Regions from separate parts of the Pseudomonas soli genome, predicted to be linked through region 2. Evidence: predicted binding sites of a transcription regulator. Region 2 holds the regulator's gene; the other holds the start of a gene.
What was found. The regulator FliA, encoded in region 2, starts transcription of late flagellar genes. The targets are predictions, from matches to a motif close to CTAAAGTTTNNNNNNNNNNNGCCGNTAA.
Positions count from the first base shown of each region.

Region 1 (17,197 bases), 1.1 Mb from region 2:
GCAGACTTTTGGCCGGGCCATGGCTTCGCAGGCCGGGCGCAGCTTAGTGTCGGACAGGGACAATGCGGATTTCTTCCATGCCGATCTCAAGGCCAAGATCAGGCGGGGGTTCTGAATGCATCGGGGCCGCGAAGCGGCCCCTGTCCTTTACTGGTCTTTGGCCTCATCCATCTTCAACACGCCATCCTCGAAGATGTTCAGCTTCTGGCGCAACTCGCGCGGTTGCATCGGCGTATCGCCCGGAGTCGCGGCCGCACCTGGCGCAGCGCCCGCAGGCGGTGCTTCAGCGCCAGGCGGCGCAGCCTGCGGCTTGCCCTGCTCACCCTCGATATCGCGCTGGGCTTTCTTGGTCAGGACGATGATGTCGATACGACGGTTGACCGGGTTGAACGGGTTGGCGCGATCGAACAGCGACGACGATGCATAGCCGACCACACGGGCCACCTGCTCATCTGGATAGCCACCGGCGACCAGTGCGCGACGCGCCGCGTTGGCGCGGTTGGCCGACAGCTCCCAGTTACCAAAGTCGCCGGTACCGGAATACGGCTTGGCATCGGTATGGCCACTGATGCTGATCTTGTTCGGCACCGCCTTGATGGTGTCGGCCATGGCTAGCAGGATGTCTTCGAAGTACGGCTGCAGGCGTGCGCTGCCCAGGTCGAACATCGGCCGGTTCTCGGCATCCATGATCTGGATGCGCAGGCCGTCCTGGGTGATCTCGAACAGGATCTGGTCCTTGAACTTTTGCAACTGCGGGTTTTCCTCGACCTTGTTCTGCAGCTCCTGCAGCAGCAACTCGAGGCGCTCGCGCTCGACCTGCTCGGCCATGGTCTCGACCTTGTCCTTGTCCAACTGCAAGCTTGTATCCGGCGTCGGCTCGGACTTCACTTCCGGGTTGATGGTCTTTTCGGGCGCCAGCTGTGGCGAACCACCCAGGTCAATGATGTAGGGCGTGCCACTTTCGGAGAAGCCGATCGGATCCTTGAAGTAACCGGCAATGGCGATCTTCTGCTCGGGCGTGGCGGTCGACAGCAACCACAGCACCAGGAAGAATGCCATCATCGCCGTGGCGAAGTCGGCGAAGGCGATTTTCCAGGCGCCGCCGTGATGGCCGTCGCCGAAGCGCTTGACGCGCTTGACGATGATGGGCTGATTGTTCTCCATGGCTTAGCGACCGCGTACTGCTTGTTCCAGCTCGGCGAAGCTCGGGCGGTGCGCCGGGTACAGCACCTTGCGACCGAACTCGACCGCCAGCGACGGCGGCATGCCGGAAGCCGAGGCCACCAGCGAGGCCTTGATCGCCTCGTAGACGTTCAGCTCTTCCTTGGCATCGTGGCGCAGGGCGTTGGCCAATGGGCCGAAGAAGCCGTAGGCAGCAAGAATACCGAAGAAGGTACCAACCAGCGCCGCACCAACGTGCAGGCCGATGGACTTCTGGTCACCGTCACCCAGCGACGCCATGGTCACCACGATACCCAGTACCGCCGCGACGATACCGAAGCCGGGCATGCCGTCGGCGATCCCGGTCACTGCGTGAGACGGGTGCTCGAGCTCTTCCTTCATGCTCAGCAGCTCCATGTCGAACAGCCCTTCAAGCTCGTGGGGCGCCATGTTGCCGGTGGACATGATCCGCAGGTAGTCGCAGATGAACGCGGTCATGCGCTCGTCACCCAGCACCGCCGGGTACTTGGCGAAGATCGGGCTGGCCGCGGCGTCCTCGATGTCGCCCTCGATCGCCATCATGCCTTCACGACGGCTCTTGTTGAGGATCTCGTACACCAGGCCCAGCACTTCCAGGTAGAAGGTGTGGGTGAAGCGGGTGCCGAACATCTTCAGCGACTTCTTGATTACATGCATGGTCATGTAACCAGGGTTGGCCTGGAGGAACGCACCAAAGGCCGCGCCGCCGATGATCAGCACTTCGAACGGCTGGATCAGTGCCGCGATCTTGCCGTGGGAAAGCACGTAGCCGCCGAGCACGCTCGCGAATACGACGATGATGCCGATAATTTTAGCCATAAGTTGGAAGCACTTGCTGTCGTGGTCAGGATAGGGAACGGAAGCTTGAAAACTCTTCTTCTACTTATCGGCAGAACTGCGCCAGACTATAGCCACTCATTGCGAAAAGCCAGTTCGGACTGATGTCAATATGCCAATTGAAACCAAGGTGCCAAGTCAGGCTCCGTCGAGTCTAGAGGCCTGGATCAAGCTGCTCGACGGGGTCCGCGTACCGGTGCCGAAAGAGAGCCATGATCGCGTGCTGCAAGCCATCAACGACAGCCGTCGCTCCCTGCGCGATATCGCCGAACTGATGCAGGACAGCCCCGCGCTGGTGCTCTGCGTGCTGCGCGAGGCCAACCACCCGGCCAACGCCAGCCAGGCCGAACCGGCCGAGAGCCTGGAAATAGCCCTTAACCGCCTTGGCCTGGCCCGCGTCAGCCAACTGCTGGCACGCCTGCCATCGCTGCCGGCCGACGAGATCCCGCCGGTGCTGCGCCAGTTCCTGCTGATCAGCCAGCATGCCACCCAGCAGGCCAACGGCCTGTTCGCCAGCCGCCTGGCGCGCTTGTGGCAGGAAATCCACTGGGGCAGCTTGTTGTTCCTCTCGCCCCTGTGGCCGCTGGCCCTGGCCTATCCCAAGTTGCTGGACACATGGGAGCTGCGAGTTATCCACAAGGGCGAGGAGGCTGCTGAAGTCGAGCAGCAACTGTTTGGCGTGCGCATCATGCAATTGTGCCAGGCCATGGCCGACCACTGGCGCCTGCCCGAGTGGGTGACCCAGGGTTACCGCCTGCTGATGGACGAGCGCGAACAACTGGCGCAGGTACTGAACATCGCCCGCGAACAGGACCCGCTGGTCCAGCAACAGCGCCTGGACGAAGAGCCGGCCCTGCGCCGCTGGTTCAACCAGCCCCCGAATACCGTACTGCTGGCCAACGGCCTTGCCCTGGCCGCCCAGGTTGGCTGGGACAATCCGCATTTGCTGCGCTGGCAGCTGCTTACCGCCCTTTATCTGCAGACCACGCTGGACGATGTGCAGCAGCAGGTTCACCAGCAGGCCGCGGCCAGTGCCCGCCATCACGCCCGGCATGCCCTGTTCCACCCGGCCGAGGCGCTGATCTGGCCTTGGCACCAGCGCCGCCCGCACCCGGACATGCTCACCCCGCCACCGCCCAGCACCGAGGAGCTGGGCCGCTGGCGCACGCTGTGCCAGGAACTGCTCGCCCAGCCGAGCCCGTTCAGCAACACCGTGCACCTGGCCACCCAGGCCCGCGAAGCGCTACTGGCGTGCGGCATGCAGCGCCTGATGCTGCTGAGCCTGGACAAGGCTACCGACCACCTGCGGGTGCAGCAAACTGCGGGCCTGCCCAAGGAAGCCAGCGTCATTGCGTTGCCGATCGCGCAGAACAAACTCCTGCAGAAACTGATGAGCAAGGCCGGGCAATTGCGCCTGACTCCCGAGAACCACGCCCAGTTCACCGCGCTGCTGCCAGCGCCACTGCGCGCATTCTTCCGCAGCGAACACCTGCTGCTGCGCTCGCTGGCGGTCGGCGACCAGGTGCTGATGCTGGCGGTGGCGGACCAGGACGGCAAACCGCTGGCCGATGTCAGCGTGCAGGCGTTCGGTAAAACCGTGCAATGCATCGAGCGCGCCCTGGCCATCTTCGGCAACCGCCATTCATGATTGCCTTGCGCTACAATCGCCCCCTTTGCACCCTGGAGACCGTGGATGACTGACTTTTCCGGCTTGCCCCTGGTGATCGAAGCCAAGGACCTGCTGCCGCGCCTGGAATCGCCGCAACTGATCCTGGTCGACCTGACCAGCGCCAACCGCTATGGCAGCGGCCACATCCCCGGGGCACGCTTCGTCGATCCCAAGCGCACCCAGCTGGGGCAACCACCGGCGCCTGGCCTGCTGCCGGCACGCGCCGATCTGGAAAAGCTGTTCGCCGAACTCGGTCATCGCGACGATGCGATCTATGTGGTCTACGACGACGAAGGCGGCGGCTGGGCCGGCCGTTTCATCTGGTTGCTCGACGTGATTGGCCACCAGCGCTATCACTACCTGAACGGCGGCATACAGGCCTGGCCGGCGGACAAACTGTCCACCGAGGTGCCCGCCAGCATGGGCGGCGCGGTGAACCTGCGACTGCACCCGGAGCCCACCGCCACCCGCGAATACCTGCAAAGCCGCCTGGGCGCCGCCGACCTGGTCATCTGGGACGCTCGCGGGCCACTGGAATACAGCGGCGAGAAAGTACTGGCCGCCAAAGGCGGGCATATTCCCGGCGCGATCAACTTCGAGTGGACCGCCGGCATGGACCTCAACGACCACCTGCGCATCCGCAAGGACATCGCCGAAGTCCTGCAAAACCTGGGCATCACCCCAGACAAGGAAGTGATCACCCACTGCCAGACCCACCACCGCTCCGGCTTCACCTACCTCGTGGCCAAGGCCCTCGGCTATCCACGGGTGAAGGGCTATGCCGGTTCCTGGGGCGAATGGGGCAACCACCCCGACACGCCCGTCGAAGTTTAAGGACGCTCAATGAAATCCCGCTTGTTCATCATCAGCCAGTACCTGCTGCCGCACCACCTGCTGTCGCGGCTGGCCGGCTGCGTCGCCGAGTGCCGCGCACGCTGGTTCAAGAACGCCTTCACTGCCTGGTTCGCCAAGCGCTACCAGGTGAACATATCCGAGGCACTGGTCGAAGACCTCAGCGCCTACGAGCACTTCAACGCCTTCTTCACCCGTGCCCTCAAGCCCGGTGCCCGCCCGCTGGACGAAACCCCCGGCGCGATCCTCTGCCCGGCCGACGGCGCGGTCAGCCAGCTCGGCCCGATCGAACATGGCCGCATCTTCCAGGCCAAGGGTCACGGCTACAGCGCCCTGGAGCTGCTGGGCGGCGACCCGGCCCTGGCCGCGCCGTTCATGGGCGGCGAGTTCGCCACCATCTACCTGTCGCCCAAGGACTACCACCGCGTGCACATGCCGCTGGCCGGCACCCTGCGCGAGATGGTCTATGTGCCGGGGCGGCTGTTCTCGGTCAACCAGACCACTGCAGAGAACGTACCGGAGCTGTTCGCCCGTAACGAGCGCGTGGTCTGCCTGTTCGATACCGAGCGCGGGCCGATGGCCGTGGTGCTGGTCGGCGCGATGATCGTTGCCTCGATCGAGACCGTCTGGGCCGGCCTGGTCACGCCGCCGAAGCGCGAGCTGAAGACTTTCCGCTACGACGACTCCAGCCGTGCTCCGATCCATCTGGAGAAAGGCGCCGAGCTGGGCCGCTTCAAGCTGGGCTCCACCGCCATCGTGCTGTTCGGGCCAGAACAGGTGAAGTGGGCGGAGAGCCTCGGTGCCGGCTCCGCCGTGCGCATGGGTGAGCTACTGGCGCAGCCCGCCCAGGCCTGATCAATCTGGTAAGCAAAAGGCCCTGCATGATTCACGTCATGCAGGGCCTTTTTCATAGGGTCGGCTTTGCAGCCCCAGGGCTCAAGATCAACCCCGCGCTTCGCGATCGCGTACGCCGAGCAGGTACAGCACACCATCCAGGCCCAGGGTCGAGATCGCCTGCTTGGCCGACTGACGCACCAGCGGCTTGGCGCGGAACGCCACACCCAGGCCGGCCAGGGACAGCATCGGCAGGTCGTTGGCGCCATCGCCCACGGCTATGGTCTGCTCAAGCTGCAGGCCCTCTTCACTGGCCAGTTGCTGCAGCAGAGCAGCCTTGCGCTGCGCATCGACGATCGGCTCGACGGCCACGCCGGTGACCTTGCCGTCCACCACTTCCAGCTCGTTGGCGAATACATAGTCGATGCCCAGGCGCGCCTGTACCTGCTTGGCGAAGTAGGTGAAGCCGCCGGAAAGGATCGCAGTCTTGTAGCCCAGGCGCTTGAGCTCGGCGAACAGGTGCTCGGCACCCTCGGTCAGGCGCAGCGAGGCGCCAATCTGGTCCAGTACGTTCACGTCCAGGCCCTTGAGCAGCGCCATGCGCTCTTTGAAGCTGGCGCGGAAATCCAGCTCGCCACGCATCGCGCGCTCGGTGATCGCCGCCACCTGCTCACCGACACCGGCAGCCTTGGCCAGCTCGTCGATGACTTCGGCCTCGATCAGCGTCGAGTCCATGTCGAACACCGCCAGGCGGCGGTTGCGGCGGAACAGGTCGTCACGCTGGAAGGCGATGTCGATGTTCAGCTCTTCGGACAGCGCGAAGAAGTCGGCGCGCAGTGCCTGGGCGTCGCTGGCTTCGCCACGCACGGAGATTTCCAGCGCGGACTTGCCCTTCTCGACCTGGGCATCAAGCGCCACGCGGGCCGACAGGCGCTCGATGCGCTCGATAGTCAGGCCGTACTGGCTGATGATGGCGCTGACCCGCTGCAACTGTTGTGGCGTGACCCGGCGGCTGAGCAGGGTGACGATGTGGCGGGCCTCGCCCTGGCTGTCGGCCCAGTGCTGATAGTCGGCCTCGGAGATCGGCGTGTAGCGCGCCTGCAGGTTCAGCTCATGGGCCTTGGCCTGTACGCTTTGCAGCAGCGCGGTGGCCACCTCGTTGTCGGGGATGTCGACCAGGATGCCGAACGACAGCGTGCCATGCATGACCGCAAGGCCGATGTCGAGAATATTCACACCGCCCTGGAGCAGGACGCCGGTGATGGCCGCGGTAAGACCTGGACGGTCTTCACCAGTGATGTTGATCAGGACGATTTCGCGCAAGACCGGGCTCCAACTCGATGAAAAATGCGCATTCTACCGATTTTCCATGACCATCGGGCGCCAACGCTACTTTGCCGACAAAACACGTATCGCTATACTGCCCAGCAACTTTCTCGCCATGAAGAGCCGCGCTCTGTGAACCGGCCCACGCCCGTTAAACCCGATAACTTCTTCCTGATGATCTACCGAGCCCTCAGCCAGCGCCGAATCCCACTGGCCCTGCGCATTGCCTGCCATAACATCTTCCTGGTGGCCCTGGCCCTGGTGATCTATGCCTGCGTGATGGGTTTGCAGTTCAAGCAGGCCATGCACGATCAAGCCGATGCCGTTGGCCAGAGCCTGACCACGCAAACGGCCACATCGGCCACCGAGCTGCTGGTGTCCAACGACATCCTCAGCCTCAACGTGCTGCTCGGCAACCTGGTGAAGAACCCGCTGGTGGCCCATGCCGCCATCTACAGCGTGGACAACCGCATCCTCGCCGAGGCCGGCCAGCGCCCACGCAATAGTTTGCTGGGCGAAACCGAAGGGGTCTACCAGACCAAGATCACCTTCCAGGACGTGACCGCCGGCCAGTTGCGCATCAGCCTGGACATGAGCCAGTTCCAGCAACCGATGCTGATCAGCCTGCAGAGCATGGGTATCCTTGCCGCGATCCTGTTGGCCCTGGCACTGACCCTCAGCCTGCGCCTGGGTCGTTTCATCTCCACCCCGCTGCTGCAACTGCGCGTCTGGTTGCGTGATCCGCACCCCTACACGCCGGGCATCGAGCGTCAGGACGAGATAGGCGACCTGGCCCGTCAGCTGCACGCCCGCCTCGCCCCGCCGCCACCTCCGGAACCGGAAGAAGAAGACGAGCCAGACGATTTCGATGACATGCCCGCTCCCAAGACCGCGCCACGCACGAAGGTAGCGGCGCTGGCACCCGATCAAGACGATGACGATGACGCCTTCGCCGATCTGCTGGATGAGCAAAGCGCGCCGGCCAAACCCGTCATCGTTGAGTCCGACGAACCGCAGCACAGCGCCGTGCTGGCCGTGCAACTGGGCTCCCAGGAGCAACTGCGCCGCCTGCCACGCACTCGCCTGACCGAACTGCTGGAGCGCTACCGCGACTGCCTGGACCAGGCCGCCTCGCTGTACGAAGGGGAAGTCCATACCTTGAACGACGGCAGCACCCTGCTGTTGTTCCACAGCCGTGACAGCGGCGAGGACTACCTCACCAACGCCATCTGCTGTGGCGAGCTGCTACGCGCCCTGGGCCACGCCCTGCAGATCGAGGTGGCCGACAGCGGCATCACCCTGCAACTGCAGCTGGGCCTGGTGCTGGCCGACGACCTGCAAGGCATGGATCAGGTCGACTTGCTGATGACCGAACAAGCCCAGGACGCGCTGGCCTTGTCGCAGCACAGCCGCAACCTGCTGCTCGTGGAGCGCCGTATCAGCGATGATGCTCTGATCCGCCAGCGTGCGCGTATCCGGCCGATCGCCAGCCCGGAGGGCGCGTGCTGTGTCGAGCGCCTGATGGAGCCTTACCCGTCCATGCTGGAGCGCCAACTGGCGCGGATGCACGAGCGCCGCGCATGAGCCAACGCTGATTCAAGGCCTGTGTGGGAGCGGGCTAGCCCCACGATAACATCGGGGCAGGCAATGTTGCTGTATGGCGAGCCCTATCGTGGGGCAAGCCCACTCCCACGCCGTCCCGATCACATGGCGAGACCCACAAAAAAGCCCGCATCGCTGCGGGCTTTTTTGTGGCTACGGATATCAGAAGCGGAACACTTCCATATCGGTACGAATCGGTGAAGCCATCGGAATCTTTGGCTTCTCCGGCTCTTTCTTCACCTGCACCGGCGCGGCCGGCTTGCGTGGCGCCTCCTCGGCGATGGCCGGCTGGTTGGCCAACGGCTTGACCGTGGTGCTGAGCTGTTCGACCAGCTTCTGCAGCAACTGCCCCTGGGCTTGAACCTGCGCCGACTCGCTGCCGGCATGGGGCTGTTCGAGGTGGACGATACGGTTGTCACGCACCTGGCCACGGCGGTCCAACACGCGCCACTGCGCATCAAGGATCGCCGGCTGGTTCTTGCCCGAGTCCAGGCGGGTGATTGACAGCAGCACCTGCACGTCCGGCGTGAAGCCGGCACTTGCCGGCGCCAGCACCACGCGCTGGCTGTCCAGGCGCCAGGCCAGCTGGCGTACCAGCAATTGGTCAATATCCGACGAAAGGCTGCCGGCCCAGCGACCGTCGGTCGCTGCAGTCAGGCTGCCATCGGTCTGACGCTGCAAAAAGGTTTCGCGTTGCAGGTAATCGGCCACCGATACCGGGCCAAGCACCACCGCCATGCCCGCAGCCTGGGTCGGCTGACCGGGATCACCGCTGTCGAGCTGATACAGGGCAACCGGCTGGTGCATGCTGCACCCGCTCAAGCCCAGCAAGCCAGTCATCAGCAGCGCAAATGGAAGGCGCAGAAATTTCATTCATCCCATCCAGGCGGTCGTCAGTAGACTGACCGCAGTGATACTCATGTAGATTCATCCGGGCACTCGGCCACGCCGGCGCCAACGAGGGCCCTATCATCCGCGAAATGGTCGCCCGACTCCAGCATTTCCGCCCGAAGCGGCGTCGAAAACGCCGCAACAGACAGCCCATCCACTCAAGCAGGGGTTTCCACCAGCAACCCATCGACGCGCTGGAAACCGCGTGGCAATTTGCTACCACGGCGACCCCGCTCGCCCTTGTAGTGCTCGAGATCATCCGGCTTGAGTGAAAGGGTACGCTTGCCAGCTTGCAATACAAGGGTCGAGCCCTCGCTGATCACCGCAAGATCGGTCACGTATTCCTCGCGGCTGGCCACCCGGTCACCCGGCACGCCGATGATCTTGTTGCCCTTGCCTTTACCCAGCTGTGGCAGGTCGGCGACCTTGAACACCAACAGGCGCCCCTCGGTGGTTACCGCTGCCAGCCAGTCTTGCTCGCGGTCGGCCACCGGACGCGGGGTCATCACCTTGGCGCCATTGGGCAGGCTGAGCAGGCCCTTGCCGGCCTTGTTCTTGGCCTGCAGGTCCTCGCCCTTGACCACGAAACCGTAGCCGGCGTCGGAGGCCACAACGTACAGGGCATCGTCTTCCGGCAGCAGCACGCACTCGAAGGTGGCGCCCGGTGGCGGGGTCAGGCGGCCGGTCAGCGGCTCGCCCTGGCCACGGGCCGACGGCAGGCTGTGGGCGGCCAGCGAGTAGCTGCGGCCGGTGGAGTCGATGAGCACGGCGAACTGATTGGAACGTCCGGCGGCGGCGGCCTTGAAGCCGTCGCCAGCCTTGTACGAAAGCCCCGTGGCATCGATATCGTGGCCCTTGGCGCAGCGCACCCAGCCCTTCTCCGACAGCACCACGGTAACCGGCTCGGTCGGCATCAGTTCGTTTTCCGACAGGGCCTTGGCCTCGGCGCGCTCGACGATCGGCGAGCGGCGGTCGTCGCCGTAGGTCTCGGCGTCCTTGATCAGTTCGCTGCGCACCAGCTTGCGCAGTTTGCTGTCGCTACCCAGCAGCGCTTGCAGTTGCTTCTGTTCCTTGAGCAGTTCGTCCTGCTCGCCGCGGATCTTCATCTCTTCCAGACGCGCCAGTTGACGCAGGCGGGTCTCGAGGATGTAGTCGGCCTGGATCTCGCTCAAATCGAAACGGGCGATCAAGGCCTGTTTGGGGTGCTCCTCGGTGCGGATGATGTGGATCACCTCATCCAGGTTGAGGAACGCGGTAAGCAAGCCTTCCAACAGGTGCAGGCGCTTCTCGACCTTGTCCAGGCGGTGCTGCAGGCGGCGTCGCACGGTACCGATGCGGTACTCCAGCCACTCCAGCAGCAGCGCCCGCAGGTTCTTCAGTTGCGGACGGCCGTCGAGGCCGATGATGTTGACGTTGACCCGGTAGGTGCTCTCCAGGTCGGTGGTGGCGAACAGGTGCTGCATCAGCTCGGCGGCATCCACGCGGTTCGAGCGCGGGATGATGACGATGCGGCAAGGGTTCTCGTGGTCCGACTCGTCGCGCAGGTCGGCGACCATCGGCAGCTTCTTGGCCTGCATCTGCGCGGCAATCTGCTCGAGCACCTTGGCGCCGGAGACCTGGTGTGGCAGCGCGGTGACGACGATGTCGCCGTCCTCGATGCGGTATACCGCACGCATGCGGATCGAGCCTTTGCCGCTCTCGTAGATCTTCTGGATGTCGGCGCGCGGGGTGACGATCTCGGCTTCGGTCGGATAGTCAGGCCCCTGGATATGCTCGCACAGTTGCTCGATGGTGGCCTTGGGCTCGTCGAGCAGGCGCACGCAGGCGCTGGCCACTTCGCGCAGGTTGTGCGGCGGCACGTCGGTGGCCATGCCCACGGCGATGCCGGTGGTGCCGTTGAGCAGGATGTTCGGCAGACGCGCGGGCAGCACGGCCGGCTCCTGCAAAGTGCCGTCGAAGTTCGGTACCCAGTCGACGGTGCCCTGGCCCAATTCAGTGAGCAGCACCTCGGAGTAGCGCGACAGGCGCGCCTCGGTGTAACGCATGGCGGCGAACGACTTCGGATCGTCCGGCGCACCCCAGTTGCCTTGGCCGTCGACCAGGGTGTAGCGGTAGCTGAACGGCTGGGCCATCAGCACCATGGCCTCGTAGCACGCCGAGTCGCCGTGGGGGTGGAACTTGCCGAGCACGTCACCGACGGTACGTGCCGATTTCTTGTGCTTGGAGTCGGCATCGAGCCCCAACTCGCTCATGGCATAGACGATGCGTCGCTGGACCGGCTTGAGGCCGTCGCCGATGTGCGGCAGGGCGCGGTCCATGATCACGTACATGGAGTAGTTGAGGTAGGCCTGTTCGGTGAAGTCAGCCAGGGAACGGCGTTCGACGCCGTCGAGACTGAGTTCGAGTGAGTCGCTCATGCGGGCCTCGTCATTTCAGGTTCTGGCGCAGCAGCATGGTGCCGCCGCGCTGGGTAAATTCAAGTTGTTTCAGGGCACTCATGCCCAGCAGCACGCCCTGTCCATCCAGGCCAGGCACCACCAGCGCGCGTACGTCGCGCAGGTGGATATCGCCCAGTTGCAGGCTGTCGAGCCGCGTACGGTAGCCTTGGGTCCGGCCATTGGCGGTGCTCAATTGCACCGCGGCGCCACGCGCCAGGTCCAGGTCGCGGGCCAGTGCCTCGGGGATCGCCACGTCGGTGGCGCCGGTGTCGAGCATGAAAAGCACCCGTCGCCCATTGATCGCGCCATCGGCAACGAAATGGCCCTGACCGTTGCTCAACAGGCGCACCTCGACGAAGCCGTCGCCCTGCTCGCTCTGCACCACGCTGTTGGGGTTCTGCTGATGTTTTTCCCACTGCCCGAAAAAGCGCGTGGCCAGGAACAACGCCGCCGCCCAGGCGACAATCATCAACACCCTGCCCGCGCGCTTGCACGGTGGCTGGCTCATGGCTGGGCGCTCCAGCCGCCCTGTGGCGCGTCGAAGCGCCAGACGATCGGCCGTGTTTCACCATCCACCCGCGGGCGGTCGTTGTTGTCCACGCCGATCCAGGCGCCGCCCTTGTCGATCACCAGCGCCTCGGCCAGGCCGTAGGACTGCGAGTAGCGCCGCGATTCCATCAGGGCGTCGGCGGCGAACGACCAACAGCGCTCCACGGCGCCCGTGTCGGCATCCCGCCGGCAAATGCGGTAGGCATTGCGCTCGAGGGTGAACAGCTTGCCTTCGAACCAGGCCAGGTCAGCAAAGTCACGTGATACCGGACGCGACTCGGGGAACTGTGGCGGCTGCATCTCGACACCCGCCTCGCTGAGCAGCACGCAGCCGCGCCCGCAGGTCCACACCGATTGCTGGCGCTGCACCGCGAGCAGGCCGCGACGCTCGCGCTCGGCTGCCAGCCACAGGCGATCGCCCGCCGGGTTGATCGCCAGCCCCTCGAACAGTGCGTTGAAATGCAGCAACATGCCGCTGGCCCGCGCCTGGCGCACCATGGCCTGGTCGATTTTCAGCCAGTCCGGTTCACCGTCCACGGGCAACTGCAGCACGGCGGCGTGGGCCTCGCTGACGATATAGAGGTTGCCGGTCTGATCGCAGGTGATGCCCTCGAAGTCCAGCTCGCCGCCGCGGATGTAGGACGCCGCCCAGTTGCGCGACTTGAGCCCCCATGGCAGGCCGGTGTCTGGCGCCGCCGGCGGGGTGAAGGTCAGTGGCTGGGCCTGCCACGTCGCCCCCTCCTGGTCGAGGCGGTAGATCCGGTCGTCATCGCGGTCGGACACCGCCCACAATGCCGCACGGCACCAGGCCAGGCCCGACAGGTTACCGCCGCGCATGCCATCGACCGCATGCTCGGCGCTAAGCTTGAGCTGCGGCCAGTCGCCGGCCTGGGCCTGCAGGGCAAACCACGCCAGGCAGGCCAGGAGCAACGGACGAATCAAACCAGGACCTCGGCCAGGTTGCCTTTGGTCTCCAGCCAGCTCTTGCGATCACCCGCACGCTTCTTGGCCAGCAGCATGTCCATGATCTCGGTGGTGCCCTGTACATCGTCCAGGGTCAACTGGACCAGGCGCCGGGTGTTGGGGTCCATGGTGGTTTCGCGCAGTTGCGGCGGGTTCATCTCGCCCAGGCCCTTGAATCGGGTGACCTGTGGCTTGCCACGCTTCTTCTCTGCGACCAGGCGGTCGAGGATGCCGTCACGCTCGGCCTCGTCCAAGGCGTAGTAGATCTCCTTGCCCAGGTCGATGCGGTACAGCGGCGGCATGGCCACGTACACGTGCCCGGCCTCGACCAGCGGGCGGAAGTGCTGGACGAACAGCGCGCACAGCAGTGTGGCGATGTGCAGGCCGTCGGAGTCGGCGTCGGCAAGGATGCAGACCTTGCCATAGCGCAACTGCGAGAGGTCGGCTGCGCCCGGGTCGACGCCGATGGCCACGGCGATGTTGTGCACTTCCTGGCTGGCCAGGACTTCACCGCCATCGACCTCCCAGGTGTTTAGGATCTTGCCGCGCAGCGGCAGGATGGCCTGGAATTCCTTGTCCCGTGCCTGCTTGGCCGAGCCACCGGCCGAGTCACCCTCGACCAGGAACAACTCGGCGCGCATCGGGTCCTGGCCGGCGCAATCGGCCAACTTGCCCGGTAATGCAGGGCCCTGGGTAATGCGCTTGCGCTCGACCTTCTTGCTCGCCTTCAGGCGCCGGCCGGCGTTGCTGATGGCCAGTTCCGCCAGCTGCATGCCCAGTTCGGGGTGGGCATTGAGCCACAGGCTGAAGGCGTCCTTGACCACGCCGGAAACGAACGCGGCCGCCTCGCGGGACGACAGGCGCTCCTTGGTCTGGCCGGAGAACTGCGGCTCCTGCATCTTCATCGACAGCACGAAGCTGATGCGTTCCCAGACGTCCTCGGGGGCCAGCTTGACCCCGCGCGGCAGCAGGTTGCGGAACTCGCAGAACTCGCGCATGGCGTCCAGCAGGCCCTGGCGCAGGCCGTTGACGTGGGTGCCGCCCTGGGCGGTGGGGATCAGGTTGACGTAGCTTTCCTGGATGCTGTCGCCACCTTCCGGCAGCCACAACAAGGCCCAGTCCACGGCCTCCTTGTTACCGGCCAAGCTGCCGCAGAACGGCTCGTCGGGCAGGCGCTGGAACTCGCTGACCGAATCGACCAGGTAGGAGCGCAGACCGTCCTCGTAGTGCCACTCGACCTTCTCGCCGGTGCCCTTGTCCTCGAAGCTGATGGACAGCCCCGGGCACAATACCGCCTTGGCCTTGAGTACGTGTTTGAGGCGGCTGATGGAGAACTTCGGCGAATCGAAGTACTTCGGATCGGGGCTGAAGTACACGCTGGTGCCGGTGTTACGCTTGCCGACGGTGCCGACCACTTCCAGCTCGCTGGCCTTGAAGCCGTCGGCGAAGGTCATCTGGTACTCGTTGCCGTCGCGCTTGACGCGCACGCGTACCTGGCTCGACAGGGCGTTGACCACCGAGATGCCGACGCCGTGCAGGCCGCCGGAAAATTGATAGTTCTTGTTGGAGAACTTGCCCCCGGCGTGCAGCTTGGTGAGGATCAGTTCAACACCGGAAACACCCTCTTCGGGGTGGATGTCCACGGGCATGCCGCGGCCATCGTCGCTGACTTCCAGGGAATGGTCGGCGTGTAGGACGACCTGTACCGAACGGGCGTGGCCGGCCAGGGCTTCGTCGACGCTGTTGTCGATAACTTCCTGGGCCAGGTGGTTGGGCCGGCTGGTGTCGGTGTACATGCCCGGTCGCTTGCGGACCGGGTCAAGGCCCGAGAGGACTTCGATGGCGTCTGCGTTATAGGCGCTAGCGCTGGGATTGGCCATGGGTTCTCGTCGTCAGTCTGGTGAATGCAAAAGTCAAAATACAGAAAAGTCCAGTGCCGCGTACTGTCCGCGGGCAATGCCGGCGAACGCCAGCAGTGCCGGCAATTGTTCGGCGAAGCCCTGGTAGCTGTGGTCACCACCGGCCTGGATCCGCAGGGCGCAAGCACGGTAGTAGCGCTCGGCCTGGCGATAGTCCAGGGTTTCATCGGCGGTCTGCAACCACACTTGATAGCGGGCAGCATCCTGCGGTGCCGGTACTTCCAGTTCGGCCAGGGCGTCCACGTGGTCGTGGGTGAGCTCCCAGGCTTCATCGGTATAGAGGTTGCGCTGGGTGCCGAGGTAACCGTCGAACAGCTTGTGCGGGGCCACCGCCGGGTTGATCAACAGCGCCTTGAGCCCGTGTCGCTCGGCCAGGTGGGTGGCATAGTAGCCGCCGAGGGAGCTGCCGACCAGCAAGGGCGCGCCGAGCTCGGCGATTGCCGTCTCCAGTTGGGCGATGGCCTGGCGTGGATGATGGTGCAGGGCCGGAACGCGCAGTTGCTCGGACAGGTCGAGCTGCTGCATCACCGCTTCGAGCTGGCGTGCCTTGGTCGACAGCGGCGAGCTGTTGAAGCCATGGATATAGAGGATGGAACCCGACATGCTGCCCCCGGACGCAAAGACGCGCAGTGTAGCGTGTTCGATGGTCATTGGCGCAGCCTGGGGATTTTCGCAACAAATTCTTCAAATGACAGGGCGCTCTGCGCCCCTTTCGCTGGCAGGCCAGCTCCCAAAGGCAGCGCAGCGGCCTCTCAATAGCCTGGGCTGTCGAAATCCAGCGTTACCACGAAATCCCGCGCCCGCTCCACCCCGGTCTCCAACCTCCCGTCGGCATGCAGAAGAAGCCAGCGGTAACCCGGCTGCTCCTCGCTCACCTTGAAGTCCTCGCTGCGCGGCGCGAACTGGATGCAGGTCGAAGGCGTGGCGAGGAAACGGATGCCGTCACGCACTTCGTCCCATTCCTGGTGGATATGCCCCCACAGCAGCGCCTTCACCTGTGGATAACTGCGCAGACGCCGCAACAGTTCATCGGCATTATGCAGCCCGATCGGCGCGATCCAGGCACAACCGATATCCACCGGCTGGTGATGGCAGCACACCAGGCAATGGCGCTCGTCCGCACCGCTCAGCGCCTGGTCCAGCACGACCAGCTGGTCATCGGCCAACAGACCGAAGGTGGCACCGACCACTGCCGAGTCGAGCATGACGATGCGCCAGGCACCAATATCGGTCACTGCCTGCACCAGTTCCGCCGCCACTTCTGCCATGACCCGCGCCTCGTCATGGTTACCCGGCAGCCAGCGCGCTGGCGCGCCGAGCGTCGACGTGAGCTCGCGAAAGGCCGCGTAGGATTCGACGCTGGCATCCTGGGAAAGATCGCCCGTGCACAGCAGCAGGTCGATGCGCGGTTGTTCGCGGCGAACCTGGCCGACCACGTGCCCGAGGCTTGCGCGGGTATTGAGGCCCAACAAGGTACCCGCCGGGTCGGCGAACAGATGGGCATCGGTCAGTTGCACCACATGGACAGGTGACGGGGGTGAAAGTGGTTGCGGCAACGGCCGTCTCCTCGAACGGATTCAGCACGAATTATGGCGGCGGATCGCTTTCGAGCAAATACTCGAAACCGACGCGCATCACATTTCAGCGCACGGCTTCCAGTTCGTGGCCGCAGGCCAGGCAGTGGCTCAGCCATTCACCGAGGAACAGATTGAGCTGGGCCTTCTCGTCCGGCTGGTGCATCGCCGTGTTGGGATAGGGGTAGATGCTGCGCAGGCGACGCGCATGTTCGGCACTGACCACCTCGGCCATGCGCGCGTCATGGTAGACCTGCACCTCCAGCTCGGGCACCGGCAGCCAGGGCAGGCTGTGCTCCTGGCGCACCTTGAGCGTGGTGGTGTAGGGGCAGGCCAATAGCACTTCAAGCACCAGCACACCGAGCATCTGGTCGCCCTGGGTCATGCCGATACGACGCGAGCTCTGCGTGGTGCGCATGTCGGGCAACAGGCGCATCAGGCGGGCATAGTTGGCCTCGCAGGCCGATTGCAGCCCGACCAGGTCGACTCGATAGCGCTCGCGCAGCAGGTTCACTTCCACATACCTCGTACTTCGTCTCGGTT
Region 1 covers NZ_CP128543.1:5,358,398-5,375,594, forward strand. The annotation lists gene LU688_RS24755 (hypothetical protein) at 1-115, shown strand, start outside; gene motB (flagellar motor protein MotB) at 148-1,164, opposite strand; gene motA (flagellar motor stator protein MotA) at 1,168-2,019, opposite strand; gene LU688_RS24770 (HDOD domain-containing protein) at 2,150-3,685, shown strand; gene rhdA (thiosulfate sulfurtransferase) at 3,731-4,540, shown strand; gene asd (archaetidylserine decarboxylase) at 4,550-5,413, shown strand; gene serB (phosphoserine phosphatase SerB) at 5,501-6,715, opposite strand; gene LU688_RS24790 (histidine kinase) at 6,851-8,302, shown strand; gene LU688_RS24795 (PqiC family protein) at 8,483-9,193, opposite strand; gene parC (DNA topoisomerase IV subunit A) at 9,370-11,628, opposite strand; gene LU688_RS24805 (retropepsin-like aspartic protease family protein) at 11,639-12,157, opposite strand; gene LU688_RS24810 (esterase-like activity of phytase family protein) at 12,154-13,140, opposite strand; gene parE (DNA topoisomerase IV subunit B) at 13,137-15,041, opposite strand; gene LU688_RS24820 (YqiA/YcfP family alpha/beta fold hydrolase) at 15,075-15,683, opposite strand; gene cpdA (3',5'-cyclic-AMP phosphodiesterase) at 15,833-16,636, opposite strand; gene LU688_RS24830 (DUF1249 domain-containing protein) at 16,722-17,174, opposite strand; gene LU688_RS24835 (NUDIX domain-containing protein) at 17,165-17,197, opposite strand, start outside.
Region 1: the regulator FliA is predicted to act here: its motif matches at 2,084-2,111, upstream of motA (flagellar motor stator protein MotA).

Region 2 (14,865 bases):
ATTGCCAATGAGCCGCTCGAGCAGGCGATCATCCACTCGGTGCAGGTGGTGGGGTGGAGTGCGTTGTGGATGGCGGCGGGGCTGCTGTTGATTGCGGCGGCGGATGTGCCGTTCCAGCTTTGGCAGACGCACAAGAAAATGAAGATGACCAAGCAGGAAGTGAAGGACGAGTACAAGGACAGTGAGGGCAAGCCTGAGGTCAAGCAGCGTATCCGGCAGTTGCAGCGTGAGGCGTCGCAGCGGCGGATGATGGCGGCAGTGCCTGAGGCGGATGTGATCATCACCAACCCGACTCACTATGCGGTGGCGTTGCAATACGACCCTGAGAAGGGGGGTATGGCGCCGTTGCTGGTGGCCAAGGGCACCGATTTTGTCGCGCTGAAGATTCGTGAGATCGGGGCCGAGCACAATGTGCAGATACTCGAGTCGGCGGCCCTGGCGCGGGCTATCTACTACTCCACCGAGCTTGAGCAGGAGATCCCGGCGGGGTTGTACCTGGCGGTGGCGCAGGTATTGGCGTTTGTGTTCCAGGTTCGGCAGTACCGGGCGGGCAAGGGCAAGGCGCCTGAGCCTTTGAACAAGGATTTGCCGATTCCCGATGATTTGCAGCGTGATAGCTGAGTTTGTAGTTTGTAGTTTGTAGTTTGTAGTTCGGAGTTCGGAGTTCGGAGTTCGGAGTTTTCGGTTGTATTGGGGGTTGTGTGCGCATTCATTTGCGATGGCGACGCTTATTCACCTTTCCGCCCTTACGGCGGCCTACTTTGGTCTTGGCCAAAGTAGGCAAAGCCGCTCGCTCCATTCATACGGCCCCTACGCTTCGCTCCGGGGTTCCCTCGCTCCGGCCTTGCTCCCGGGAGGACCGCGCTGAACGCCCCATCCTGGGGCGCAGCGCTTGACGGGCATCCATGCCCGTCACCTCCCTCCGCAAGACCTGCGTTCGGCCTCCTGAAGTCGCGAAGGTACGAGCGGCGCCTGGGCTGGCGCAGCTGTCGCTAGTTGGAACGTAATTAATCTCTCGATTGTTTCACGGGGCAAGCCCGCTCCCACAGAGACGAATACTGCTTGACGTGAAATCAACGTGGGAGCGGGCTTGCTCCGCGATACGTCGGAACAGCCAATATATAACTAGCTGTCAAATAACCAAATTCGCATTTTCAGCTCTTGCTCTTGCTCTTGCTCTTGCTCTTGCTTCTAAGCGCACGATAGATCAGGCGCCACCAATTGCGACTTCAGGAGGCCGAGCGGAGTTCTTGCGTAGTGGGGCGACGGCCATGGATGGCCGTCGAGCGCTGGGGCCCAGGATGGGCCGTACAGCGCGGTACCCACGGGAGCAAGAACGGAGCGAGGGGACCCCGGAGCGAAGCGTAGGGGCCGGATGAACGGAGCCGAACGGTTTTGCCTCCTTTTCCCAAGAGAAAAGGAGGTCGCCGTAAAGGCGAAAAGGTGACTGTGCGTCGACGTGGCGGATGAATGCGCATACAAGAATCAAAACACACACTCTTAAGCCCGAGCCCGAGCCCGAGCCCGAGCCCGAGCCCGAGCCCCTCAAAATCCCCACCCCCAGAAAAGTTGGAAGGCTTCTTGCAAAGGCAGCGCCAGGCGCCACGCAGGCGTCAAAGTTTTGCTTGAAGAGGAATCGCGGTGGATCGCACTCAGTTAATCAGCAACGCCCGCAACAACCTGGCCGGTCTCGGCCGGGGCAATCTCGGCGTGCCGCTGCTGCTGCTGGTGATGTTGGCAATGATGATGTTGCCGATACCGCCGTTCCTGCTCGACGTGTTCTTCACCTTCAACATCGCCCTGTCGATCGTGGTGCTCCTCGTCTGCGTCTATGCGCTGCGTCCCCTGGACTTCGCCGCCTTCCCGACGATCCTGCTGGTGGCGACCCTGCTGCGTCTGGCGCTGAACGTCGCGTCCACCCGCGTGGTCATGCTGCACGGTCAGGAAGGCCATGGCGCCGCGGGCAAGGTGATCCAGGCCTTCGGTGAAGTGGTGATCGGCGGCAACTATGTCGTCGGTGCCGTGGTGTTCGCCATCCTCATGATCATCAACTTCGTGGTGGTGACCAAGGGTGCTGGGCGTATCTCCGAAGTGAGCGCACGGTTCACCCTCGACGCCATGCCCGGCAAGCAGATGGCCATCGACGCCGACCTCAACGCCGGCCTCATCGACCAGGCCCAGGCCAAGGCGCGGCGTAGCGAAGTTGCTCAGGAAGCCGAGTTCTACGGTTCCATGGACGGTGCCAGCAAGTTCGTGCGCGGTGACGCCATTGCCGGCCTGCTCATCCTCTTCATCAACCTCATCGGTGGCATGCTTATCGGCATGTTGCAGCACGGCATGAGCTTCGGCGATGCCGGCAAGGTCTATGCCTTGCTGACCATCGGTGACGGTTTGGTGGCGCAATTGCCATCACTGCTGTTGTCCACTGCGGCTGCAATCATGGTCACCCGCGCCTCGGGCTCCGAGGACATGGGCAAGCTGATCAATCGTCAGATGTTCGATTCGCCCAAGGCGCTGGCGGTTTCTGGCGGGCTGATGATTGTCATGGGGTTGGTGCCGGGCATGCCGCACATGGCCTTCCTGGGCCTGGGTGGAGTGGCCTGTGGTGGCGCCTACCTGCTCTGGAAAAAACAGCAAAAGGCCAAGGTCGTGGCCCAGCAGGAGGCCCAGCGCCAGCAGGACCTGCTGCCATCGCCGCAACGCGCCATGGAAACCAAGGAGCTGGGCTGGGACGACGTCACCCCCATCGACATGATCGGCCTGGAAGTCGGCTACCGCCTGATTCCGCTGGTTGATCGCAACCAGGGCGGCCAGTTGCTGGCGCGGATCAAGGGCGTGCGCAAGAAGCTTTCCCAGGATCTGGGCTTCCTCATGCCCACCGTGCACATTCGCGACAACCTCGACCTGCAGCCCAGCGCCTACCGCCTGACGCTGATGGGTGTGATCCTGGCCGAGGCCGAGATCTACCCGGACCGGGAGCTTGCGATCAACCCGGGCCAGGTGTTCGGCGCCCTCAACGGCATCGCCTCGCGAGATCCGGCATTTGGCCTGGAGGCAGTGTGGATCGATGTCGGTCAGCGCGCCCAGGCGCAATCGCTGGGCTACACGGTGGTGGACGCCAGCACCGTGGTCGCCACCCACCTCAACCAGATCCTGCAGAAACACTGCCACGAGCTGATCGGCCACGAGGAAGTGCAGCAGCTGCTGCAAGTGCTGGCCAAGGTCTCGCCGAAACTGGCCGAGGAGGTGGTGCCGGGCGTCATTTCCTTGTCGGGCCTGCTCAAAGTCCTGCAGGCGCTGCTCGCCGAGCAGGTGCCGGTGCGTGACATCCGCAGCATTGCCGAAGCCATCGCCAACAACGCGGCCAAGAGTCAAGATACCGCCGCGCTGGTGGCGGTGGTGCGCGTCGGATTGTGTCGCGCCATCGTGCAAAGCATTGTCGGCGTTGAGTCCGAGCTGCCTGTGATTACCCTTGAGCCAAGGTTGGAACAGATCTTGCTCAATAGTCTGCAAAGGGCCGGGCAGGGTCAGGAAGATGGTGTTCTTCTTGAGCCGAGCATGGCCGAAAAGCTTCAGCGTTCGTTGATCGAGGCAGCCCAGCGCCAGGAAATGCAGGGCCAGCCGGCCATCCTTCTGGTAGCCGGCCCGATCCGCGCCATGCTGTCGCGCTTCGGTCGCCTGGCTGTACCGAATTTGCATGTTTTGGCGTATCAGGAAATACCTGACAACAAGCAAGTCACCATCGTTGCCACCGTGGGCCCCAACGGCTGAGGTAGTGGGTTATGCAAGTTAAGCGTTTTTTTGCCGCCGATATGCGTCAGGCCATGAAGCTGGTCCGTGATGAGCTCGGCTCCGATGCCGCCATCATTGGCAACCGGCGCATTGCTGGCGGTGTCGAGCTGACGGCTGCGCTGGACTACAAGCTGTCCGCCCTGGCCCCGCGCGTGCCCAACGCAGAGCTCGAAGACGAGCTGCGCAAGACCCAGTCGCGCATCGTTACCGCCCAGGCCGAACTGACCGGGCGTGGCGATGCCGTCGAAGGCGGCAACCGGCAATTGTTCGCCGGGCAGCCGCTGACCGCCTCGGAGCCGCTGATCGAGCAGCATGTCGATGAACCCGCGGTGGTTACCGCGCCGGCGTCGGCACCGGTTGATCCACGCCTGTTCGATGCCATGCGTTTCGAGCTGACCGGCTTGCGCGAGCTGCTTGAAGTCCAGCTCGGTTCGCTCGCCTGGAGCCAGCTGCAAGGCAGCAAGCCGCAGCAGGCCAACCTCTGGCGCCGGCTGCAGCGCCTTGGCCTTTCCGGTGGCCTGGCCCGCGAGCTGCTCGACCTCACCGCCGGCATCGAAGAACCACGTCATGCCTGGCGCATGGTCCTGGCGCACTTGGCGCGGATGATCGATGTGCCCGAGATCGAACCGATCGAAGAGGGCGGGGTGATCGCCATGGTCGGCCCCGCCGGCATGGGCAAGACCACCACGCTGGCCAAGCTCGCCGCGCGCTACGTGCTCAAGTACGGCGCGAACAACCTGGCGCTGGTGAGCATGGACAGCTTCCGCATTGGCGCCCAGGAACAGCTCAAGACGCTGGGTCGCATCCTCAATGTGCCGGTCACCTACGTCGATCCGGGCGAGTCGCTGGCCCAGGCCCTGGAGCCGCTGCTGCGCAAGCGTGTGGTGCTGATCGACACTGCCGGCCTGCAGGCCAGTGATCCGGCGCTGCGCATGCAGCTCGAGACTCTGGCCGGGCGCGGCATCGCCGCGAAGAATTACCTGGTGCTGGCGACCACCAGCCAGAAGCAGGTGCTCACCGCCGCCTACCACAGCTACAAGCGCTGCGGCCTGGCCGGGTGCATCCTGACCAAGCTCGACGAAACGGCCTGCCTCGGCGAAGTGCTGAGCCTGGCCATCAGTCATGAATTGCCGGTGGCCTATCTGACCGATGGGCCGCGCATTCCCGACGACCTGCAGCTACCGCGCAAGCACCAGTTGGTAAGCCGCGCCGTCAGTGTGCAATTGCAGGAAGAGCCCAGCGACGAGGCCATGGCCGACATGTTCGCTGATCTGTACCACAGCCCTGGCAAGCGCGCGGGTTGAGGGTGAATACTGTGCAAAGTACCTACATCATGGGGTTGCCCGGCCGGACCGTGGCCTTGAATGTTCAGCCCCTCATGTGGCCTGGGTCCAAGCGAGACAAGGTAAAGAACAGACATGGGTAGCATGCATCCCGTACAGGTGATCGCCGTGACCGGTGGCAAAGGTGGCGTCGGCAAGACTAACGTTTCAGTGAACCTGTCCCTGGCGCTGGCCGAGCTCGGCCGCCGGGTGATGTTGCTGGACGCCGACCTGGGCCTGGCCAATGTCGACGTTCTGCTGGGGCTCACGCCCAAGCGCACCCTCGCCGACGTGATCGAAGGCCGCTGCGAGCTGCGCGATGTGCTGTTGCAAGGCCCGGGTGGTGTGCGCATCGTCCCGGCGGCCTCCGGCACGCAGAGCATGGTGCACCTGGCGCCCGCGCAACACGCCGGCCTGATCCAGGCCTTCAGCGACATCGGCGACAACCTCGATGTGCTGGTGATCGACACGGCTGCGGGTATCGGTGACTCGGTGGTCAGTTTCGTCCGCGCCGCCCAGGAAGTGTTGCTGGTGGTGTGCGACGAGCCGACCTCGATCACCGACGCCTACGCGCTGATCAAGCTGCTTAACCGCGATTACGGGATGAACCGGTTCCGTGTGCTGGCCAACATGGCCCAGAGCCCACAGGAAGGCCGCAACCTTTTCGCCAAGTTGACCAAGGTCACGGACCGCTTCCTCGACGTCGCCCTACAATACGTCGGTGCCGTGCCTTACGACGAATGCGTGCGCAAGGCCGTGCAGAAGCAGCGGGCGGTCTATGAGGCCTTCCCTCGGTCCAAGTGTGCGCTGGCGTTCAAGGCCATCGCGCAGAAGGTCGACAGCTGGCCGCTGCCTGCCAACCCGCGTGGGCACCTGGAATTCTTTGTCGAGCGCCTGGTGCAGCCCACCAGTGCAGGGCCGGTGCTATGAACGCGAGCGGTTTCAAGATGTACAGCAAGGCCGCCAAGGACGCGCAGTACGAGCTGATCGAACGCTACGCGCCACTGGTCAAGCGTATCGCCTACCACCTGTTGGCGCGTCTGCCGGCCAACGTCCAGGTCGAGGATCTGATCCAGGCCGGGATGATCGGCTTGCTGGAAGTGGCCAACAAATACGATGCGAGCAAGGGTGCCAGTTTCGAAACCTACGCCGGTATTCGTATTCGCGGCGCCATGCTCGACGAGGTGCGCAAGGGCGATTGGGCGCCACGTTCGGTGCACCGCAACACGCGCATGGTCAGTGACGCGATCCGCTGTGTCGAAGCAAAGACTGGCCGCGACGCTAAAGATCACGAGGTTGCTGCCGAACTCCAATTGAGTCTCGATGATTACTACGGGATTTTGAATGACACCTTGGGCAGCCGCCTGTTCAGTTTCGACGACCTATTGCAGGACGGCGAACATGAAGGGCTGCACGAGGACGGAGCCAGCGGCCAGCTGGAGCCGGCGCGTGACCTGGAAGACGAGCGCTTCCAGGCTGCGCTGGCCGATGCGATCGCCAACCTGCCGGAGCGTGAACGCCTGGTCCTGGCGCTGTACTACGACGAAGAGCTGAACCTCAAGGAAATCGGTGAGGTGCTGGGGGTCAGCGAATCGCGTGTCAGCCAGTTGCACAGCCAGTGCGCCGCGCGTTTGCGCAGCCGCCTTGGGGAGTGGCGGGCACGTTGAACCCGGGTTCAGTGCAGTCGTTTTTTTTGTAGTGCCGAATTGATTGAGCGCGCGCTCGGCGCCGAGCGCGTTTAAGACTGCTTGGAGGTCTAATTGAACAAAGACATGAAAATCCTCATCGTTGACGACTTTTCGACGATGCGGCGGATCATCAAGAACCTGTTGCGTGACCTGGGGTTCACCAACGTCAAGGAAGCTGATGACGGCAACACGGCACTGCCGATGCTCAACAGCGAGCCTTTTGACTTCCTGGTAACCGACTGGAACATGCCGGGCATGACCGGTATCGACCTGCTGCGCGCGGTCCGTGCCGACGAGCGCCTCAAGCACCTGCCGGTACTGATGGTCACCGCGGAAGCCAAGCGCGAGCAGATCATCGAGGCGGCCCAGGCCGGCGTCAACGGCTACGTGGTCAAGCCTTTCACCGCCCTGGCGCTGAAAGAAAAGATCGAAAAGATCTTCGAACGCGTCAACGGCTGAGTCACGTCTGGGGGGCGCAATGGAGTCAACCAACAACTCTTTGGGTGAGTTCGAATCAACCCTGAAGAAGCATGCCCAGGAGCTGGTCGAGAGCCTCGAGCGCGGCCGGTTCGGTGAGGCGGTGCAGCTGATCCACCAACTGAACCAGACCCGCGACCGCGGGCTGTACCAGGAAGTCGGCAAGCTCACCCGCGAACTGCACAGTGCAATCGTCAACTTCCAGATCGACCCGGCCATGCCGCAGGCCGAGGAAGTGTCGCAGATTACCGATGCCGCCGAGCGCCTCTCCTACGTGGTCCGCCTCACCGAAGGTGCGGCCAACCGCACCATGGACCTGGCGGAGGCGTGTACCCCGGTGCTCAACGATCTTGCCAGCGAGGCGCAGAGCCTGTCCGCCGACTGGCAGCGCTTCATGCGCCGCGAGGTGGCAGCGCCGGAATTCCGTGAGCTGGTCAAGCGTGTGGACAGTTTCCTGACGCACAGTGCCGAAGGTAATCAGAAGGTCGCGGGCCATATCAACGATATCGTCCTGGCCCAGGATTATCAGGATCTCACCGGCCAGGTGATCAAACGGGTGACCACGCTGGTCACCGAAGTCGAAAGCAATCTGCTCAAGCTCGTGCTGATGGCAAGCCAGGTCGACCGCTTTGCCGGTATCGAACATGACCACCAGCAGCTGCGCGCTGAAAAAGATCAAGAAAAACATCCGACTCGGGGTGAAGGTCCGCAGATTCATGCCGATAAGCGTGAAGACGTCGTGTCCAGCCAGGACGATGTCGACGATCTGTTGTCCAGCCTGGGTTTTTAAGGAGCACGTTTAATGAGCTTCGGCGCCGATGAAGAAATCCTCCAGGATTTCCTGGTAGAAGCCGGCGAAATCCTCGAGCAACTGTCCGAGCAATTGGTCGAGCTGGAAAGCCGGCCCGATGATGCGGACCTGCTCAACGCGATTTTCCGCGGTTTCCACACTGTAAAAGGGGGCGCCGGCTTCCTTCAGCTCAATGAGTTGGTGGAGTGCTGCCACATTGCCGAGAACGTGTTCGACATCCTGCGCAAAGGTGAGCGCCGGGTCGACGCGGAGCTGATGGACGTGGTGCTCGAAGCACTCGACACGGTCAACAGCATGTTTGGCCAGGTACGTGAGCGCACCGATGTCACGCCGGCCACCCGTGAGCTGCTGGCAGCGCTGTCGCGCCTGGCCGAGCCCGCTGGTGCCGACGAGCCGGCCCCGGTCGAGGTGGCCGCTGTCGCCGAGGCGCCGGCTGCCGAGCCCGACATCACCGACACCGAGTTCGAGCAACTGCTTGATTCGCTCGATGCGGTCAAGGCCGAGGCCCAGGTTCACGAGCAACTGCAGGGTGAACAGGTCAGCGCGGGTGGTGACGAGATTACCGACGCCGAATTTGAGTCGTTGCTCGACCAGTTGCACGGCAAAGGCCAGTTTTCGCCAGATACCGCTGCCAGTGAGCCAGCGGCCGTTGCCCCTGCCAGTGATGAGATCACCGACGACGAATTCGAGTCGCTGCTCGATCAGTTGCACGGCAAGGGCACCTTCGCCGTCGACGCATTGCCTGGCGTCGCTGCGCCTGCAGCCAGTGAGGCCCCAGCGGCGGCCGACGAGAGCATCACCGAACACGAATTCGAGGCGCTGCTCGACCAGTTGCACGGCAAGGGCAAGTTTTCTGGCGAGGCGGTTGTTGCCGAGGCGCCAGCCGCCGCTGTTGCCGCACCTGTCGCGGCCAAGGCCGAAGCCAAGCCGGTTGCCAAGCCGGCGCCTGCCCCCGCTCCCGCGCCAGCCGCTGCCAAGCCTGCCGCTCCGGCCCGGGCGCCGGCGCCGGCCGCCGACAAGCATGGCGCCAGCGAGGCGGAGACCACCGTGCGGGTCGACACCGCGCGCCTGGACGAGATCATGAACATGGTCGGCGAACTGGTGCTGGTGCGTAACCGCCTGGTGCGCCTGGGGCTCAACAGCGGCGACGAGGCCATGTCCAAGGCCGTGTCCAACCTCGATGTGGTCACCGCCGACCTGCAGACCGCGGTCATGAAGACGCGCATGCAGCCAATCAAGAAGGTCTTCGGGCGGTTCCCGCGCCTGGTTCGCGACCTGGCTCGCCAGCTCAAGAAAGAGATCAACCTGGAGCTGGTCGGCGAAGAAACCGACCTGGACAAGAACCTGGTCGAGGCTCTGGCCGACCCATTGGTGCACTTGGTGCGCAACGCCGTCGACCATGGCGTCGAGATGCCCGACGAGCGCGAGGCCTCCGGCAAGTCGCGCATGGGTCGGGTGGTGCTGTCCGCCGAGCAGGAAGGTGATCACATCCTGCTGTCGATTTCCGACGACGGCAAGGGCATGGACCCGAGCATCCTGCGCGCCAAGGCCGTGGAAAAGGGGCTGATGGACAAGGACGCGGCCGACCGCCTGAGCGAGTCGGACTGCTACAACCTGATCTTCGCCCCGGGCTTCTCGACCAAGACAGAGATCTCCGACGTGTCCGGCCGCGGTGTCGGCATGGACGTGGTGAAGACCAAGATTTCCCAGCTCAACGGCTCGATCAACATCTTCTCGGCCAAGGGTCAGGGCTCGAAGATCGTCATCAAGGTGCCGCTGACACTGGCGATCATGCCGACGCTGATGGTGATGCTGGCCAACCAGGCGTTCGCCTTCCCGCTGGTCAACGTCAACGAGATCTTCCACCTCGACCTGTCGCGCACCAACGTGGTCGATGGCCAGGAAGTGGTGATCGTGCGCGACAAGGCGCTGCCACTGTTCTACCTCAAGCGCTGGCTGGTCCAGGACCACGAGCACGAAGAGCAGCACGAAGGTCATGTGGTGATCCTCTCGGTCGGCACCCAGCGCATCGGTTTCGTGGTCGACCAGTTGGTCGGCCAGGAAGAGGTGGTGATCAAGCCGTTGGGCAAGATGCTGCAGGGAACCCCGGGCATGTCCGGCGCGACCATCACCGGTGACGGCCGTATCGCGCTGATCCTCGACGTCCCGAGCATGCTCAAGCGTTACGCCGCCCGGCGTATTTGATTTCGGTGGCGCGCCCAGGCGGGTGCGCCGCCTAACGGAGTGTTTATGGCAGTCAAGGTCCTGGTGGTGGATGATTCCGGTTTCTTCCGCCGCCGTGTCTCGGAAATTCTCGCGTCCGACCCGACGATCCAGGTCGTGGGTACCGCGACCAACGGCAAGGAAGCGATCGACCAGGCGCTGGCGCTCAAGCCCGATGTCATTACCATGGACTATGAAATGCCCATGATGGACGGCATCACTGCGGTGCGTCACATCATGCAGCGCTGCCCGACGCCGGTATTGATGTTCTCCTCGCTGACCCATGAAGGCGCCCGCGTCACCCTCGACGCCCTGGATGCCGGTGCGGTCGACTACCTGCCGAAGAATTTCGAAGACATCTCGCGCAACCCGGAGAAGGTCAAGCAGATGCTCTGCGAGAAGGTCCACACCATCTCGCGCAGCAACCGACGTTTCAGTGCCTATTCGAGCCCGGCCCCAGCCGCCGCGCCTGCACCGGCCAGCAGCCAGGCTCCAGCCAGCAGCTTTGCCGGTACCGCGCCTGCGCGCACTGCCACCCCGGCCCGCGCCGCAGCAACGGCTGCCACGCATTCGCCGGCACCCAAGCGTAAGCCGTACAAACTGGTTGCGATCGGCACCTCCACGGGCGGTCCGGTTGCGCTGCAGCGGGTGCTGACCCAACTGCCCGCCGGTTTCCCGGCGCCGATCGTGTTGATCCAGCACATGCCGGCGGCCTTCACCAAGGCCTTTGCCGAGCGCTTGGACAAACTGTGCAAGATCAATGTCAAAGAGGCCGAGGACGGTGACGTGCTGCGCCCGGGCCTGGCCCTGTTGGCCCCGGGTGGCAAGCAGATGATGGTCGACGGCCGTGGCACGGTGAAGATCCTGCCGGGCGATGAACGCCTGAACTACAAACCCTGCGTGGATATCACCTTTGGTTCCGCTGCCAAGTCCTACGGCGACAAGGTGCTCTCGGTGGTCCTCACCGGCATGGGCGCCGATGGCCGCGAAGGCGCGCGCCTGCTCAAGCAGGGTGGCAGCACCGTGTGGGCGCAGGATGAAGCCAGCTGTGTGATCTATGGCATGCCCATGGCGATCGTCAAGGCCAACCTCGCCGACGCTGTCTACAGCCTTGACGAGATCGGCAAGCACTTGGTCGAGGCGTGCGTCTGATGGATGTATTGAGCCTGATCGGCCTGATCCTCGCCTTTGTCGCCATCGTCGGCGGCAATTTCATGGAGGGCGGCCACGTCGGTGCGCTGATCAACGGCCCGGCGGCACTGATCGTGCTGGGCGGCACCCTGGCGGCGGCATTGCTGCAGTCGCCGCTGTCGTCGTTCAAACGTGCCCTGCAGATCATCCGCTGGATTTTCTTCCCGCCACGGGTGGACCTGGCCGGCGGCATCGACCGGGTGGTGAACTGGAGCCTGACGGCGCGCAAGGAAGGCCTGCTGGGCCTGGAAGGCGTCGCCGATGCCGAGCCTGACCCCTATGCGCGCAAAGGCCTGCAGTTGCTGGTCGACGGTGCCGAGCCGGAAGCCATTCGCAGCATCCTCGAAGTCGATTTCTTGACCCAGGAGTCCCGTGACATCCAGGCTGCCAAGGTGTTCGAGAGCATGGGCGGCTACGCGCCGACCATCGGTATCATCGGTGCGGTCATGGGGCTGATCCATGTGATGGGCAACCTCGCCGATCCCTCGCAACTGGGCAACGGCATCGCCGTCGCCTTCGTCGCCACCATCTATGGCGTGGCCAGCGCCAACCTTATCCTGTTGCCGGTCGCCAACAAGCTCAAGGCCATCACCCTGCGCCAGTCGCGTTACCGCGAGATGCTGCTCGAAGGCCTGCTGTCGATTGCCGAAGGCGAGAACCCACGCTCGATCGAGCTGAAGCTGCAAGGCTTCATGGAGTAAGCCATGGCACGCCGTCGCAAAGTCGAAGAGCACGAGAACCACGAACGCTGGTTGGTCTCGTATGCCGACTTCATTACCCTGCTGTTCGCCTTCTTCGTGGTCATGTACTCGATTTCGTCGATCAACGAAGGCAAGTACAAGCAGATCTCCCAGGCGCTGATCGGCGTGTTCAACGACCCCGAGCGCAGCATGAAACCGATCCCGATCGGCGATGAGCGCCCGCTGAGCGTCAAGCCGGCCGAACCGTTGATCAAGGACAGCGAGCAGACCGACGCGGGCCTGGCGCAGACCAGCGCCGACCCGCTCAAGACCATCGCCGACGATATGCGTGACGCCTTCGGCGACCTGATCAAGTCCAACCAGATGACCGTGCGCGGTAATGAATTGTGGGTGGAGATCGAGCTCAACTCCTCGCTGTTGTTCGCCAGCGCCGATGCCATGCCCAGTGATGTCGCATTCGAAATCATCGAGAAGGTGGCAAAGATCCTCAGGCCGTTCGCCAACCCGGTGCACGTCGAGGGTTTCACCGACAACCTGCCGATCCGTACCGCCCAGTATCCGACCAACTGGGAGCTGTCGTCGGCGCGGGCGGCGAGCATCGTCCGCTTGCTGGCCATGGAAGGGGTCAACCCGGCGCGCATGGCATCGGTGGGGTATGGCGAGTACCAGCCGGTGGCCAGCAACGACACTGCCGACGGCCGCGCGCGCAACCGCCGGGTGGTGCTGGTGATCTCGCGTAACCTGGAAGTGCGCCGCAGCCTGACCGGCAGCGGCAGCGCCAACGCCACCCCGGACGCGGCGATGCGCCGGGCTGGCACACAAAGTGCACCAGCCTCGCCAGCACCGACGACCGGGGGCTGATTTCGTCAAATCCCCGTCACTGAACTTCACACCGTTCCCGGCAGGGCAGGCGGCCATACCGGGAGGAAGCAACGCACGATGAGAGTCTGGGCAGTAGCCAATCAAAAAGGTGGCGTCGGCAAGACCACCACCACCATCGCCCTGGCCGGCCTGCTGGCCGAGGCGGGCAAGCGCGTGGTCGTGGTCGACCTCGATCCGCACGGTTCGATGACCAGCTATTTTGGGCACAACCCGGATGCGCTGGAGCACAGCTGCTACGACCTGTTCTTGCACAAAGGCACGGTGCCCGACGGGCTGCCAGGCCAGCTGCTGCTCCCCACCAGTGACGAGCGTATCTCGCTGCTGCCGTCGAGCACCGCATTGGCGGTGCTCGAGCGTCAGTCACCGGGCCAGAGTGGCCTGGGCCTGGTGATCGCCAAGAGTCTGGCGCAGCTGTGGCAGGATTTCGACTTCGCCCTGATCGACAGCCCGCCCTTGCTGGGCGTGCTGATGGTCAACGCCCTGGCCGCCAGCCAGCAGTTGGTGATCCCGGTGCAGACCGAGTTTCTCGCGGTCAAGGGCCTGGAGCGCATGGTGGGCACGCTGGGCATGATCAACCGTTCGCGCAAGCAGGCGTTGCCGTACCAGATCGTGCCGACCCTGTTCGATCGACGCACGCAGGCGTCGCTGGGCACCTTGAAAGTGCTGCGCGACACTTATGGCGATCAGGTCTGGCAAGGTTACATTCCGGTGGATACGCGCCTGCGCGATGCCAGCCGCAACGGTGTCACGCCCTCGCAGTTCGACGGCAAGAGCCGTGGCGTGGTGGCCTACCGGGCGCTGCTCAAGCATCTGCTCACCTATCGCTCCGCGCTGCAGGTGGCCTGATGAACCAGGCACCGCACATCACCACCAAGCCGCAGATGGCCTTGCAGTCATACCTGGATGGGTTGCTGCAGGAGGCTACCGAGCCACTCGAGCTGCCGCAAGAACAGGACGCGGCGGTCGCGCCGCACGTGGAGCAGGCCCCCGGCGATGAGTTCGAGGCGGCGGTCCGCGAGGAACAGGCCCGCGATGCCCAGCGCCAGGTCATGCCGGCCGCGCCTGCGCCCCGGCCTTTTGCCGAGCCGCAGGCCAAGGTCCTGCCAACCGTGCTGCCGCCCGTCACGCCTGTCATGGACCCGGTGGTGGCGGTGGTCGAGCGTGAGGTGGTGGCAGAGGCCAGCATCCCGCTATTGACCGAAGCTCCGGCCATCGAGCCGGCGACGCCACTGGTGGAACTGCATGTACCGGCGGCGCCTGCCGCGCCCACACCACCGGCCACGGTCGACGGGCGCCCGGAATGGGCCGCCGAGCCATTCGAATGCCTGCTGTTCGATGTCGCCGGCCTGACCCTGGCGGTACCGCTGGTATGCCTGGGCTCGATCTATACCTTGGCCGGCCAGGAACTGACGCCGCTGTTCGGCCAGCCGGACTGGTTCCTCGGCATCCTCACATGCCAGGCGGGCAACCTCAAGGTGTTGGATACCGCCCGCTGGGTCATGCCCGACCGCTATCGGGACGATTTCCGCCAGGGCCTGCAATATGTCATATCGGTCCAGGGCTACGAATGGGGGCTGGCCGTGCACCAGGTCAGCCGCTCGCTGCGCCTGGACCCGAAAGAGATCAAATGGCGCAGCCAGCGCGGCCAACGCCCATGGTTGGCCGGCACGGTGATCGAACACATGTGCGCGTTGCTCGACGTCGCCGAACTGGCCGAGCTGATCGCCAGTGGCGCGGTCAAGCATATGAACACCAAACACAACTGAATCAACGCCGCT
Region 2 covers NZ_CP128543.1:4,256,963-4,271,827, reverse strand. The annotation lists gene flhB (flagellar biosynthesis protein FlhB) at 1-621, shown strand, start outside; gene flhA (flagellar biosynthesis protein FlhA) at 1,642-3,771, shown strand; gene flhF (flagellar biosynthesis GTPase FlhF) at 3,783-5,096, shown strand; gene fleN (flagellar synthesis regulator FleN) at 5,211-6,044, shown strand; gene fliA (RNA polymerase sigma factor FliA) at 6,041-6,781, shown strand; gene LU688_RS19725 (chemotaxis response regulator CheY) at 6,887-7,261, shown strand; gene LU688_RS19720 (protein phosphatase CheZ) at 7,281-8,069, shown strand; gene LU688_RS19715 (chemotaxis protein CheA) at 8,082-10,295, shown strand; gene LU688_RS19710 (protein-glutamate methylesterase/protein-glutamine glutaminase) at 10,341-11,465, shown strand; gene LU688_RS19705 (flagellar motor protein) at 11,465-12,205, shown strand; gene motD (flagellar motor protein MotD) at 12,209-13,066, shown strand; gene LU688_RS19695 (ParA family protein) at 13,145-13,933, shown strand; gene LU688_RS19690 (CheW domain-containing protein) at 13,933-14,853, shown strand.